DNA from 2 places in the Allobosea sp. 05T439 genome. Region 2 is predicted to be linked to the other one. Evidence: riboswitches for the same ligand, from Rfam matches in the RefSeq annotation. Region 2 holds a riboswitch; the other holds the start of a gene.

Region 1 (7,482 bases), on a different contig from region 2:
GCCGGATGCTTCGACGCGGCCATTCCTAACGAAGGCAAAAAGGTCGGCATGGCCGGCCGCCTCTTCCGGCGTGTGCAGCGTCATCAGCACGGTGAGGCCGTGTTCGCGGCGCAGCGCATCGACGCGCTCGATCATCTCGCGGCGTAGCCCGGGGTCGAGTGCGCCGAACGGTTCGTCGAGCAACATCAGCGGTTTGCCGCGCAGGAGGGCGCGGGCGAGGGCGACGCGCTGACGCTGACCGCCCGAGAGTTCCGCCGGTCGGCGGGCTGCGAAGCCGGCGAGATCGACCGCGGCCAGCGCAGCTGCCACGCGCTCGCGCTCGGAGGCGTCGAGCCGCAGTGACGGTTTCAGTCCAAGCGCGACGTTTTCAGCTGCCGTGAGGTGCGGGAAGAGATTGTGATCCTGGAACAGGATCGAGACTGGTCGTCTGGCTGGTGCGAGCGGCAGCAGATCTGCGCCGGCAAAGCGGAGGGTTCCGGCCGCAGGCTGTTCGAAGCCGGCGATGGCATGGAGCAGCGTGGTCTTGCCGCCGCCTGACGGGCCGATGACGGCGCAGAGCGCGCCCGCTGGAATGACGAGGTCGTAGCGCGCCTCGAATCCGGGATAGTTGAGGGACAGGCCCGCCAGCTCAAGCATGACGCGCACTCCAGTGCTCGGTCAGGTAGGCGAGCCCCCCGGCGGAAAGCACCAGCACGAGCGCCAGCGCTCCCGCTTCATCCATGCGATAGGCGCCGAGGCGGTTCGCCAGCAGGTAGGGCAAGGTGGTGAGCTCGCCGCCACCGAACAGAGCAATGACGCCGAAATCGCCGAGCGAGAGCGCCGTGGCAAAGGCGAATGCGGCCGCCAGCGGTGCGCGCAGGGCTGGCCATTCGACGAGACGCAGCCGGGTCCAGCCGGCAATGCCGAGGCTCTCTGCCAGTCTTCCATGGCGCTCGGCGCTGGTCGCGAGTGGCGGTGCCAGCAGCCGATAGGCATAGGGCAGCGCCATCAGGGCGTTGACGAGCGGCACAAGCAGCAGACCGAGCATTGCGGGATCGGCGAGGTTGCGGGTCAGGACGTACAGCCCTGCCACGAAGGCGAAGGGCGGCAGGCCAAGCATGGTGAAGGCGGCAAGGTCGGGAAGTCCCGGGCGCGGCCGGCGTCCGCGCGCGGCGCTGGCGAGCAGTACGGCAAACAGGCAGGCGAGGAGGCCAGCGCCAAGCGCGATCGCCGCGCTCGTCGCGGCAGCCGATGCGAATTCGGCGGTCGCGAGCATCGGTACGGCTGTGAGGCCGCTTGCGATGCTGAGGAGAGGCGGTGCGATCCATGCCGTCGCCAGAATGAGAACAAGGCAGTCCAGCCGCCGCAGGGAAGGGGCGAGGATATCGGGGCGCACCGCATGGCGCTCGGCACTTGCCTCGTCGCGGGCCGCCGGCGCGAGTGCGGCGAGCGCAGTCGCAAGTCCGAGGCAGAGCACAAGCTGGAGGCTGGCGAGAGCGGCCGCGCGGGCGAAATCGGCCTCGAAACGGACCGCTTCGTAGATCGCGACTTCCAGCGTCGCATTGGCAGGCCCGCCACCGAGCGAGAGCACGACGGCAAAGCTCGTGAAGCAGAGCAGAAAGACGAAGGTGGCTAGCGCCGGGGCTTCGCGCCGGATCACGGGCCAGTCGAGATGCCGGAAACAATCGGCGGCGGAGAAGCCGAGTGCCGACGCCAGGCGCCTCCGCTCGCCCGGTTCGCGGCCGAAGGCCTGAAGCAGCGTGCGCGTCACCAGCGGCGTATTCATCAGCACATGCGCGATCAGGATACCCTGGAGCCCGTAGATCGCCGGCGGTTCAGCACCGACGGCACGCGCCAGGTCGCCGAGCAACCCGGAACGGCCATAGATCGCGATGACGCCGAAGACGATCACGATCGTCGGTGCGACGGCGGCGGCGGTCAGCACGGCGAGCAGGAGGTTGCGGCTTGGGAAGCGGCGGCGCAGCAAGGCAAGCGCCAGTGCCGTGCCCAGCAGAAGCGAGAGCAGCATCGACAGGCCCGCCTGGACGGTCGCTCCTGCGACGAGGCGAGCGAGATAGGGGCCGAGCGACGACAGGGCCGCGACGTCGCCGCCGGCTCGCGCCAGCCCGGCGAGCGAGGCGCCGGCGAGCGCAAGGATGGCAAGCGCAGTGAGCGTGGCCGGGCGGAGCAAGGCCTCAGCGGCTCGCTGCGGCGAGCCAGGCGTCGATGAAGGTTCGGCGCTGCGTGCGCACCTCGTCCGGCGTGAACAGCAAGGTTCGTTCCGGCTTGACGACATCGGCGAATGAAGCCGGCAGTCCACCTGTCGCCTGTTTCGCCGGCATCATCCAGTTGCCTTCCGGGATCAGCGATTGGAAGGCGTCCGAAAGCGTGAAGGCGAGGAAGCGTTTGGCGAGTTCCGGCTGCCGCGTCGTGCGCGTCATGCCGGCGAGTTCGACATGCAGATAGTGGCCTTCGCTGAAGGGGGCGGCCTTGTACTGCGTCTTCTTCTCGGCGCCGATGTGATAGGCCGGCGATGTCGCGTAGGAGAGCACCATGTCGGCCTCGCCCTTGAGGAAGAGTCCGTAGGCCTCGGACCAGCCCTTGGTGAAGGTGACGATGCGCGGCTTGAGCCTGGTCCAGGCGGCGTCAGCGCCGTCGCCATAGACGGATCGCATCCAGAGCAGGAAGCCAAGCCCGGGCGCGCTGGTGCGCGGGTCCTGCAGCACGAGCTTTGGCCCATTCGGATCGTCGACAAGCTGCTTCAGGCTGGTGGGCGGCGCGGCAAGTTTGGTTGAATCATAGACGAAGGCGAGATGCCCCCAATCGAAGGGCAGGAAGGTATCGTCAGTCCAGGCGATGGGCAAAGTGAGCGCGGCACGGTCCTGGCCATGGGGCTGGAACAGTCCCGTCGCCTTGGCTTCTGCAGCAAGGTTCATGTCGAGGCCGAGCACGGCATCGGCCTTGGTCGCCTCACCCTCCAGCTTCAGGCGCGCGACGAGGGAGCCGGCATCATCGCTTGCGACCCAGTTCAGCGTGCAACTGCATTGCGCCTCGAAGGCCGCCTTCACTTTCGCGCCGGGACCGTATTTCCCGGTGAAGGAGGAATAAGTGTAGACCGTCAGTGCCGGTTTCTCCTGGGCCATGGACGGCGTCGCGAGCAGGAGCGCCGAGAGCGCGGCGGCGATCCGGGTCAACCGGTTGTTCAGAAAGGTCATGGCGTCACCCCGCATGCATTCGACGGCAGGCCATGACGGTCGAGAGGGAAGGCGGTCTCCGGATGCGAGACGCCAGTGCTCAATCCCTCCGCCGGCACGATCCGGATCAGGTTCGACGGGTTGAAAGCCCTGCGCTTCCCTCTCAGCCCGAAATCGCCGGGCACCCCGTTGAGACGGTCAAGGGAATAGCGAGCGGGCCGGGGCGAGTCCAGTTGATGCCGCCTGGCCATCGCAAGGGCCATTGCGTCTGGCCGCATGGTCATGCTGGTATATCTCTTGCTTAACAGAAGGCAGGCGCGCCAGGCGCGAAAGCTCAAGAGCAAGGGGATGCCGAATGCGACTCAATCGCCGTCAGATTCTGGCCGGAAGTTCCGCTTTAACCGCTTCCAGCCTCGTTGGATTTCCGTCGCGCGCGCAGTCGCGCGCCAATACGCTGCGCTTCATTCCGTCAACGCCGTTGCCCTCCCTCGATCCGATCGTCGCTACGAGCTATGTTATCCGCAATCACGGCTATCTGATATATGATACCCTCTTTGCGACGGACGCGCAGTTCCGCATCCAGCCGCAAATGGTCGAGAGCTGGGAGACTGCGCCGGACGGGCTGCGCTGGACCTTCCATCTGCGCGACGGACTGATGTTCCACGACGAGCAGCCGGTCAGGGCGCAGGACTGCATTGCCTCGATCAAGCGTTGGTCGGCGCGCGATGCCTTCGGGCAGACTTTCGCGACATTCGTCGAGGGTTACGATGTCGTCGATCAGCGCACCTTCGCCATCCGCCTGAAGAAGCCCTTCCCGATGCTGCCGGACGCGCTCGGCAAGCTCTCCTCGAACGTGCCCTTCATGATGCCCGAGCGCGTGGCCATGATGGAGCCAACCAAGAACATCACGGAGGCGATCGGTTCCGGACCCTGGCGCTTCATGGACAAGCAATGGGTGCCGGGCCAGAACGCGATCTATGAGCGCTTCGCCAAGTACAGGCCACGAGAGGAGGCTCCGTCCTGGGCCGCTGGCGGCAAGGTCGCCAAGATCGACCGTATCGAATGGTTGCCGCTGACCGAGGTTTCAGCCGCAGTCGGCGCGCTGATGCAGGGCGAGGTCGACTGGTACGAACAGCCGCCGGTCGATCTCCTGCCCCTGCTCAAGAGCAATCCCGAGATCGCGATCGAGAACGTGCCGCTGGGACTGATCTTGCTGATGCGTTTCAACCATCTGCAGCCGCCCTTCAACAATCCCGGCATCCGCCGGGCGGTGATGATGGCAATCGATCAGACCGACTACATGGAGGCGGTCGTCGGCAGCAAGGACTACTACAAGGAGTGCAAGACCTTCTTCACGCCGGGCTCGCCGATGTCGACCGGAGCGGGCGGACAGGCTGCACTCGGCAACAATCTGGAGCGGGCCAAGGCCATGCTGCAGGAGGCCGGCTACAAGAACGAGAAGGTGTTGCTACTGGCACCCGCCGACCAGCCGATCGCCTATAACCAGTGCCTGGTGACACAGGAACTGCTGAAGAAGCTCGGCATGACTGTCGATCTGGTCGCGACCGATTGGGCCAGCTTCATCGGCAGGCGTTCCAACCGCGGATTGCCGGACCAGGGCGGCTGGTCGGTGTTCCACACGCTCTGGTCGGGCGCCGACGTGCTCAATCCCGCGCTGCATCCGCTGTTGCGCAGCAATGGCCCTGCCGCCTGGTTCGGCTGGCCGGAGGATGCCACGCTGGAAGGTCTGCGCGATCAGTGGATTGCAACGCCTGAGGTGGCCAAGCAGAAGGAGCTGGCCGCCTCGATCGAGAAGCGCGCCTTCGAGACGGTGCCCTATGCGCCGGCGGGGCTGGTGCAGCAGCCAATGGCCTATCGCAAGAGCCTGACCGGCATGGTGCTCTCGCCCGTCCAGTTCTTCTGGAACATGGAGAAGAAGGCCTGAGGACGGAGCACCCGTTGCCGTCGGGATACTGGCTGATGCCAGAGGCACTGCGCTAGCGGCTCCGATCCGGAAACCATCGTCGCGCTCTGCGACGGCTTCCAGCTCTCCGCTTCACTCCGGCCGGAGTGAAGCGGTTCGATGCTGGTGCCGATCGTACAGCTTCTGCTTGCCGCGCAGGCGCGCTGCCCCGCGGCTGCGCTTGCGTCACTCCCGTTCCCCGCCTAATCAGCCCGGCAAGGCCGCTCTGGCCCCAGCAACATCCGACAAACGCGTGAGGCGACCATGGCGACCCACAAGCTCCTCCTCCTGCCGGGCGACGGCATCGGTCCCGAAGTGACCGGCCAGGTCGAGAAGATCGTCGGCTGGTTCGAGAGGCAGGGCCTCGCCTCCTTCGCCATCGAGCGCGGACTTGTCGGCGGCGCTGCCTATGACGCGCACAAGGCGGCGATCTCGGAAGGCGACATGAAGCTCGCCCAGGATGCCGATGCGGTGCTGTTCGGCGCTGTGGGCGGCCCGAAATGGGCGGATGTGCCCTATCAGCATCGCCCCGAAGCCGGCCTGCTGCGCTTGCGCAAGGATCTTGGCCTGTTTGCGAATCTGCGGCCTGCGATCTGCTATCCGGCGCTGGCTTCCGCCTCCTCGCTCAAGCCCGAGGTGGTCGAGGGGCTCGACATCCTGATCGTGCGTGAGCTCACCGGCGGCGTCTATTTCGGCGAGCCCAAGGAGATCGTCACGCTGGAGGACGGTTCCAAGCGCGGCGTCGATACCCAGCTCTACACCACGCCCGAAATCGAACGCATCGCGCGCGTCGCCTTCGAGCTGGCACGCACCCGCCGCAACAAGGTCTCCTCGGCCGAGAAGCACAACGTCATGAAGACCGGCGTGCTCTGGAAGCAGACGGTCACGGCCCTGCACGCCAAGGACTACCGGGATGTCGAACTCGAGCATGTGCTCGCCGACAATTGCGCCATGCAGCTCGTGCGCTGGCCGAAGCAGTACGACGTCATCGTCTGCGACAACCTGTTCGGCGATATTCTCTCCGACGTCGCGGCGATGCTGACCGGCTCGCTCGGCATGCTGCCCTCCGCTTCGCTTGGTGCTGAAGATCCGGCCACCGGCAAGCGCAAGGCGCTTTACGAGCCCGTCCACGGCTCGGCTCCCGACATTGCCGGCAAGGGCCTGGCGAATCCGATCGCGATGATCGGCTCCTTTGCGATGGCGCTGCGCTACTCCTTCGGCGCCATCGAGGCGGCCGACCGGCTCGAAGGCGCGATCGCCGATGTGCTTGGCGCCGGCACCCGCACCAAGGACATCGCCGCGCCGGGCGCCAATGCCGTCTCGACCGCCGAGATGGGCGATGCGATCGTCAAGGCGCTGGAAGCGCGCGGCTGACGCGTCCACTCCAAACACTCCGACGTCATCCCGGTCCTGCGCTTCGCTTGGGCCGGGATGCATGGAGCCATGCGGTGAGGGGCCCGATGCCTCTCCCCCTCGTGAATTGCACTTGAAGCTCATCTGTGGACTAAGCTTCGCTCTCTGAAACGGAGCATGTCCGTCGATGCTGATCAAACGCCGCCCTGGCTGGGAATTGCCCGAAAGCCAGGCCACTCCCGAACATATCGCCATGAACCGCCGGGCCTTTCTCGGCGGGAGCGCGGGGCTGATCGCCGGGAGTACATTGCCCCAGATCGCAGCCGCGCAAGGCGCGGATCCGACGCTCGATCTCTATCCTGCCAAGCGCAATGCGAGCTACACGCTCGACCGGCCGGTGACCGACGAGGAGCTGGCGGCGAACTACAATAATTTCTACGAATTCGGCATGTCCAAGGATGTCGTCAGTGCGGCGAAGAAGCTGCCGACGCGGCCCTGGAACATCGCGATCGACGGCATGGTCGAGAAGCCATTCGAGATCGGGTTCGACGATCTCGTCCGCAAGATGCCGCTTGAGGAGCGGCTCTATCGCTTCCGCTGCGTCGAGAGCTGGGCAATGGCCGTGCCCTGGACCGGCTTTCCGCTGAAGGCCCTGGTGGCGCTGGCGAAACCGCTCTCGAGTGCCAAATACGTCAAGTTCGAAACCTTCCTTAACCCGCGCGTCGCCTCCGGGCAGACGCAACGCTGGTATCCCTGGCCCTATACCGAGGGGCTGACTATGGCGGAGGCGAATAACGACCTGACGCTGATGGTGACGGGGATCTACGGCAAGCCACTGCCGAATCAGCATGGTGCGCCGGTTCGCCTGATCACGCCGTGGAAGTACGGCTTCAAATCGGTGAAGTCGATTGCGCGGATCAGCTTCGTCGCCGAGCGGCCCAAGACCTTCTGGGAGGCTCTGCAATCGTCGGAATACGGCTTCTGGGCCAATGT
Region 2 (7,482 bases):
TTCGCCAGCCGCTATCCGCATCAATTCTCCGGCGGCCAGCGCCAGCGCGTCGCGATCGCGCGTGCGCTCGCCATGCAGCCTGATGTCGTGGTCTGCGACGAGCCGGTCGCCTCGCTCGACGTCTCGATCCAGGCACAGATCATCAACCTGCTGATGCGGTTGCGGACCGAGTTGAACCTGACCCTGATCTTCATCTCGCACGACCTCTCGGTGGTGCGCCATCTCTGCGACCGGGTCGCGATCATGTATCGCGGCAAGATCGTCGAGGAGGGGCCAGCGGGCCAGATCTACGACAATCCGCGCCACGACTACACACGCAGGCTCCTGGCCGCCGTGCCGGTCCTGCCGACCGCCCCGCCAGCCTGAAGGACACCCGCCATGACCGAACCTGCTCTCGAACCCTGGCAATGGCCCGAGGAGGTCTGGCGCGACAAGGTCGAGCGCGTGCGCGCAGGCCGCAACCTGAAGCCCACGAAATGGAAGAACGGCGCGCGCTGCGCCGTCGCCCTCTCCTTCGACGTCGATCATGAGACGAACGAATTGCGCGATGGCGGCAAATCGGTCGGCCGCCTCTCCTGGGGCCAGTATGGCAACCGCGTCGGCATGCCGCGCATCCTCAGCCTGATGGCGAAGGAACAGATCCAGGCGACCTTCTTCGTGCCGGCGGTGACCGCCCTGCTCTATCCCGACGAGCAACGCCGCGTCATAGCGGAAGGCCACGAGATCGGCCTGCATGGCTGGATCCATGAGGTCAACACCGCCGTGCCGCCCGCGGCCGAACGCGAACTGCATCTGCGCTCAGCCGATACGCTGGAGAAGATCACCGGCGTCAGGCCGGTCGGCATGCGCACGCCGTCCTGGGATTTTTCGGAAGTGACCCTGAGCATCGAGCGCGAACTCGGCCTGCTCTACGATTCCTCGCTCTTTGCCGATGACGACCCCTACGAGATCATCGAGAAGGGCGAGCCGACGGGCATGGTCGAGCTTCCGGTCGAATGGATCCGCGACGATGCGGTCTATTTCAACATGAACCGCTTCCAGGCGCTGCGGCCCTACACGGCGCCGGAAGCCGTATTCGACATCTTCCGCCGCGAATTCGACCGCGCCCATGAGGAAGGCGGGCTCTTCCTGCTGACCATGCATCCCCATGTCATCACCTACCGCTCGCGCATCTGGATCCTCGAGGAGCTGATCCGGCATGCCAAGGCGAAGGGCGATTGCTGGTTTGCCAGCCACGCCGAGATCGCGCGCTATGCAAAGGCCGAGGCCGGGCTTTAGCCCGCACAGCTCGGGTCGGGCGGGGAGGAACCCTGCCCGATTTCGGCCGTTTTCGGTTCATGGCGGGTTCAGTGCGCACGCGCGCTGATAGCCCGAGCCACTGAAACGGAAACGGAACTCATGACGCGCACGAAAAACTGGCTTCTGATCGGTACTGTCCTTCCCGGCCTGACCCTGTCGCATGGCGGCTTCGCGGTCGAACCGGCGCAGGCACCGATGAGATTAGCGCAGGCTCCTGCGCCGTCGGACGAAGAGCCCGGACAGCCGCGCCGGCCTCGCCCCCCGGGAGCCCCAGCCGCGCCCGGCGAGGCGCGCCCGCCTGGGGCCGAACGCCCGCGGCCCGCTCCCGGAGCACCCGGGGCGCCGCCTGCGATCCAGCGGCCGGTCGCGCCTCCGGCGCCAAGCGCAGCGCCACCCGCGCAGCCACGCCCACGCGCCGCGCCGCCGCCTGAACCGCGCCGCGAGCCGCAGATGCCGCGCCCCGTGCCGCCGGGCGCCGGCGAACCCGGACGCCCACCAGCCATACGGCCGCAACCCGCGCCCCCGCCCTCCTCCGCGCCTCAGCCAATCCCGGCGGTGCCGCGCCCGGCTCCTCCAGCCCAGCCCAGCCAGCCTCAGGCCGTGCCGCCGCGCGCCCAGCCGCCCGTCCCGGCCCCCGTGCAGCCGCCGGCAGCCCGTCCGATTCCCGCCCCACAGGCGCAGCCGCCGGCAACCGCACCGTTGACGCCCCCAGCAGGGGGACGCGCTCCCGGAGCGGCTCCGCAAACCCAGCCGCCCGCTACCGCCCCGCTGGCGCCACCTCCTGCCGGCCGTGCGCCCGGCACGCCCCCGGCCGGCCAGGCGCCAGCGGCAGCTCCGGGCCAGCCTCCGGCGGCTCGCCCGACGCCAGCACCGGTGCCAGGAACGGCTCCGCAAGCCCAGCCGCCCGCCACCCAGCCACTGGCGCCGCCTCCGGGTGGTCGTGCGCCCGGCGCGCCGCCAGCCGGCCAACCGCCTGTGACCGCTCCCGGCCAGGCGCCAGCGACGGCTCCTACCCAACCCCCGGCGGCTCGCCCGACACCAGCGCCGGTGCCAGGAACTGCCCCGCAAGCTCAGCCGCCCGTGACCCAGCCGCTGGTGCCGCCTCCGGGTGGTCGTGCGCCCGGCGCGCCGCCAGCCGGCCAACCGCCTTCTGCAACACCCGGTCAGGTTCCGGCGCCGCTACCCGCTCAGCCGCCGGCAGCAGCCCCGCTCGCCCCGCCCCCCGGCGGTCGCGCGCCCGGCGCAGTCCCGCCGCCCGTTGCACCGCCGCAGCCGGGCCAGACGCTCGCTCCGCCTCCGGCCGGCCAGCCTCCAGCCGCTGGACCCGGGCAACTGCCCCCGCCTGACCGGCAGGGCCGTCGCGGTGGCATCGGCCTCGGTGGCGCGGCTGCGATCGGCCTTGGCGTCGGCGTGCTCGGCGGCATCATGGCGACGCAGGGCGCGACCCGCCTCGACGATGTCCGCGGGCGCCGCGAGGAGCGCCGCGAGGGCGACGTCACGATCATTCGCGAGCCCGGTCGCACGATCATCCGCGACGACGACCGTGCCATCATCCGCCGCGACGAGACCGAGCGCTTCCGCGACCTCGGCTGGCAGGGACGGACCGAACGGCGCGGAGACGAGAACGTCACCGTGTTCGAACGGCCGGACGGCAGCCGCATCATCACCGTGACCGACGAGGATGGCCGCCTGATCCGCCGGACCCGGCGCATGCGCGATGGCGATGAGATCGTGATGATCGACAACACCCGCCGCGATCGGCCGGATATGCGCTTCTCGGACGAGGTCGTCGTGCTGCCGCCGCCGCCGCTGCCGATCCCGCGCGAGCGCTATATCGTCGACGCCGAGCAGGCCGACCAGCGCCTGATCTATGAGACGATCACCGCCCCGCCGATCGCCGCGATCCCGCGCCGCTACACGCTCGACGAGGTCCGCTACTCGCCGGACCTGCGCGCCCGCATGCGCAGCGTCGATATCGACACGGTAACCTTCGAGACCGGGTCCTGGGAGGTCACCCCCAACCAGGCGCAGCGGCTCTCGGTGATTGCCGCCTCGATCAGCCAGGCACTGCAGCGCGCGCCGAATGAGGTTTTCCTGGTCGAGGGCCATACCGACGCCGTCGGCTCGGATGTCGACAACCTCTCGCTCTCGGATCGCCGGGCCCAATCGGTCGCCGAGATCCTGACGCGCGATTTCCAGGTGCCGCCGGAGAACCTGACGACGCAGGGCTATGGCGAGCAGTATCTCAAGGTGCAGACGCAGGAGGCCGCCCGCGAGAACCGCCGCGTCACGCTCCGACGCATCACCCCGCTGCTGGCCGGGCAGAATCAGCCGCAGTGAACCAATAGAACCGGCGCGGCGGGCGACCGTCGCGCCGGTCTCCCCGGATCAGGGGATTCAGGAATCAGCAAGCTCTCCGGCTTAAGACCTGTCGTAAGGAGAGTTGAGATGAGTGAGACAACCGTCGCGATCGCGCAGGGCTTTGCCGCAAGCCAGGCAGCCTCGACCCGCCAGACCTTGCAGACAGCGATGGTGAAGCAGCAGGCGACGTCCGACCAAGCGCTCGTGGATATGCTGCAGCAGAGTGCCGAGTCCCAGAAGGCTACTCTTGCCGCTGGCCAGGGCCAGAACGTCGACATTCTCGCCTGAGCCCGGCATTCCGGCGCCGCATGGCAGGGCCGCATCCCGCCCCTTGCCGGTTGCGTTCAAGAGCCGCCGGCCCTAACCTCCGCTTCGTTCCGAGGGGTGCTCGCAAGAGCTGAGATGGCGTCCAAAGCCGAACCCGTCGAACCTGATCCGGGTCATACCGGCGGAGGGACTGGAACGCGGCGTGCGCCACACGTGTACCCGCAGACAGCGACTGGACCGCTTCTAAACCCGGATCTCCTGAACCTTGGACCAAGGAGGAGATCCCATGAACGCCCACACCAAGCCCCAGAAGAATACCGTCAAGGCTGCCCCTCAAAGCGTGACGACCGGACCGATCATCGGCTCGCGCAAGATCTATGTCGCGCCGCCGGACCATCCCGAGATGCGGGTGCCCTTCCGCGAAGTTCAGCTCACCACCGATTCCGAGCCGCCGGTCCGGATCTACGACCCGTCCGGTCCGTTCACCGAGAGCGATGTCACGATCGACCTGAATGCCGGCCTGCCGCAGCCGCGCCGCGCCTGGCTCGATGCCTCCGGCTTCACGACCGTGCCCGGCCGCGCCGTCACTGCCGCCGATAACGGCCATATCTCGCCTGAACAGCTCGTTCCCGCCTGCCCGGCCCCACGCCCGATCCTCGAGGCGAAGCCCGGCCAGATGGCGACCCAGTACGAGTTCGCCAAGGCCGGCATCATCACGCCCGAGATGATCTATGTCGCGCATCGCGAGAATCTCGGCCGCGCCGCGATGCTCGAAGGCGCACGCGAGCGCCATGCCGATGGCGAGAGCTTTGGCGCCTCGGTTCCGGAATTCGTCACCCCTGAATTCGTGCGCGAGGAAATCGCCCGCGGCCGCGCCATCATCCCGGCCAATATCAACCACCCCGAACTGGAGCCGATGGCGATCGGCCGCAATTTCCTGGTCAAGATCAACGCCAATATCGGCAATTCGGCCGTGACGTCCGGCGCTGCCGAGGAGGTCGAGAAGCTGGTCTGGGCGATCCGCTGGGGCGCCGACACGGTGATGGACCTGTCGACCGGCCGCAACATCCACAACATCCGCTCCTGGATCCTGCGCAACTCGCCGGTTCCGATCGGCACGGTGCCGATCTACCAGGCGCTTGAGAAGGTCGGCGGCGACCCGATCAAGCTCGACTGGGAGGTCTTCAAGGACACGCTGATCGAGCAGGCCGAGCAGGGCGTCGACTATTTCACCATCCATGCCGGCGTGCGCCTGCCCTATGTCCCGCTCACTGCGAGCCGCGTCACGGGCATCGTCTCGCGCGGCGGCTCGATCATGGCGCGCTGGTGCCTCGCGCACCACAAGGAGAGCTTCCTCTACGAGCGCTTCGACGAGATTTGCGAGATCATGCGCAAATATGACGTCTCCTTCTCGCTCGGCGACGGCCTGCGTCCGGGCTCGATCGCCGACGCCAATGACCGCGCCCAGTTTGCCGAGCTGGAGACGCTGGGCGAGCTCACCAAGGTCGCCTGGGACAAGGGCTGCCAGGTGATGATCGAGGGCCCGGGCCACGTGCCGATGCACAAGATCAAGGAGAACATGGACAAGCAGCTGCGCGAATGCGGCGAGGCGCCGTTCTACACGCTGGGACCGCTGACCACCGACATCGCGCCGGGTTACGACCACATCACCTCGGGCATCGGCGCGGCGATGATCGGCTGGTTCGGCTGCGCCATGCTCTGCTATGTCACGCCCAAGGAGCATCTCGGCCTTCCCAACCGCGACGACGTCAAGACCGGCGTCATCACCTATCGGATCGCGGCCCATGCCGCCGATCTCGCCAAGGGCCATCCAGCGGCCAAGATCCGCGACGACGCGGTCTCGCGCGCCCGCTTCGACTTCCGCTGGGAGGACCAGTTCAACCTGGCGCTCGACCCCGATACGGCACGTTCCTTCCATGACGAGACCCTGCCGAAGGATGCCCACAAGGTCGCGCATTTCTGTTCGATGTGCGGGCCGAAATTCTGCTCGATGAAGATCACGCAGGATCTGCGCGCCGAAGTGCTGGCGATGGGCGAGAACGAACGCGCGGCGCTCGAGGGCATGGCGGAGAAATCGCAGGAATTCCTCGCCAAGGGCGGCAATCTCTACTTGCCGGCGGCGGAATGAGCGCGACGATGACCGCGGCCCGCCTCGACGCGACGGTCGTTGCAGGCGTGCTGGCGCGGGTGGCAGCGAGCCGCCCGCGGGTGCAATGCCTCACCAATACGGTGGCGCAGAACATTACGGCGAACATGCTGCTCGCCTTCGGCGCGATCCCGTCCATGGCGATCCATGTCGACGAGATCGCGGCAATGGCCGAGGGCGCCGGCGCGATCCTGATCAACATCGGCACGATCAATGCCGAGAGCGAACTCGCCATCCCGAAGCTGCTGGAGGTCGCGCGCGACCGACAGAAACCGCTGGTCTTCGATCCGGTCTTCGTCGAACTCTCGCCGCTGCGCCAGCGCGTGGCGCGCGAGGTCTTGCGCCTGCCGAACATCGTCGTGCGCGGCAACGCGACCGAGATGGCCGCGCTTGCTGCCGATCTCAAGACGGCGCGCGAGCGCAACCTCACGCTCGTCACCACCGGCAAGGTCGACCGGATCATGCGCGCAGGCGGCATGCTGTCCGTCTCCCATGGCCATCCGCTGATGACGAGGGTCACCGGGGTCGGCTGCGCAGCGGGCGCCCTGATCGCGGCATGCTGCGCGGTCGAGGGCGATCCGGCAGTCGCGGCCGCCGCCGCGCTGACCGCCTATGGCGTCGCCGGCGAGATTGCGGCAGAGACATCGCAAGGGCCCGGCAGCTTCGCCGTGCACCTGATCGACGCGCTGGCAGGGATGGACGAGGCCACGCTGCGCGAACGGATGGGAGAGCACGGGTGAGCGTTGATATCCGCCTTTACGGCATTGTCGATCCGCAGATCGCGGCCGGGCGCTCGCTGGCCGACCTGGCGCGTGCCGCGGTCGATGGCGGCGCCACCCTGATCCAGCTGCGCGCCAAGACCGAGACGACGCGCGAGATGGTGCGCGAGGCCCGGGCCATCCGCTCGGCCCTGCACGGCACAAGGGTGCCGCTGCTGATCAACGATCGCGTCGATGTCGCGCTCGCTTCCGGTGCCGACGGCGTCCATCTCGGCGCCGACGACATGAAGCCGAACGATGCCCGCCGCCTGCTCGGGCCCCGCGCCATCATCGGCGCGACGCTGAAGCATGAGGATGAACTCTCCGCATTGGCCTCGGCGAAGATCGACTATGCCTGCATCGGCGGTGTCTTCCAGACCTCGCACAAGGACAATGCCGGCTCCTCGCTCGGTCTCGACGGCTTCACGGCCCTGCGGCGCAAGGCTGCTGCCGCATTGGGGCCGCTCCCGGTCGGAGCCATCGCCGGCATCACGGCAATGAATGCGGCCTCGGTCATCGAGGCAGGGGCTGACGGCATTGCCGTGATCGGCGCGCTGTTCGTGCAGGACGATGTCGAGGCCGCCGCGCGCGCACTGCGCGCGGTGCTCGAGCGGCTGCTGCCGACGCCGC

Evidence for each region. A riboswitch is a leader RNA that binds a small molecule or an ion and turns the genes downstream of it on or off. The one in region 2 is predicted to bind thiamine pyrophosphate.
Region 1: it holds a riboswitch for thiamine pyrophosphate, as region 2 does, so the genes downstream of both, thiB (thiamine ABC transporter substrate binding subunit) here and thiC (phosphomethylpyrimidine synthase ThiC) in region 2, are expected to answer to the same signal.

What each region holds. Positions count from the first base shown of each region.
Region 1 is NZ_JBFTKP010000002.1:197,184-204,665, reverse strand. Features, by position in the region: gene AC1DIO_RS02955 (thiamine ABC transporter ATP-binding protein) at 1-636, opposite strand, end outside; gene AC1DIO_RS02950 (ABC transporter permease family protein) at 629-2,170, opposite strand; gene thiB (thiamine ABC transporter substrate binding subunit) at 2,175-3,194, opposite strand; TPP riboswitch at 3,261-3,372, opposite strand; gene AC1DIO_RS02940 (ABC transporter substrate-binding protein) at 3,529-5,118, shown strand; gene leuB (3-isopropylmalate dehydrogenase) at 5,401-6,510, shown strand; gene msrP (protein-methionine-sulfoxide reductase catalytic subunit MsrP) at 6,677-7,482, shown strand, end outside.
Region 2 is NZ_JBFTKP010000008.1:94,598-102,079, forward strand. Features, by position in the region: gene AC1DIO_RS11575 (dipeptide ABC transporter ATP-binding protein) at 1-366, shown strand, start outside; gene AC1DIO_RS11580 (polysaccharide deacetylase family protein) at 379-1,278, shown strand; gene AC1DIO_RS11585 (OmpA family protein) at 2,380-3,639, shown strand; gene AC1DIO_RS11590 (hypothetical protein) at 3,748-3,948, shown strand; TPP riboswitch at 4,031-4,135, shown strand; gene thiC (phosphomethylpyrimidine synthase ThiC) at 4,214-6,076, shown strand; gene AC1DIO_RS11600 (hydroxyethylthiazole kinase) at 6,085-6,834, shown strand; gene thiE (thiamine phosphate synthase) at 6,831-7,482, shown strand, end outside.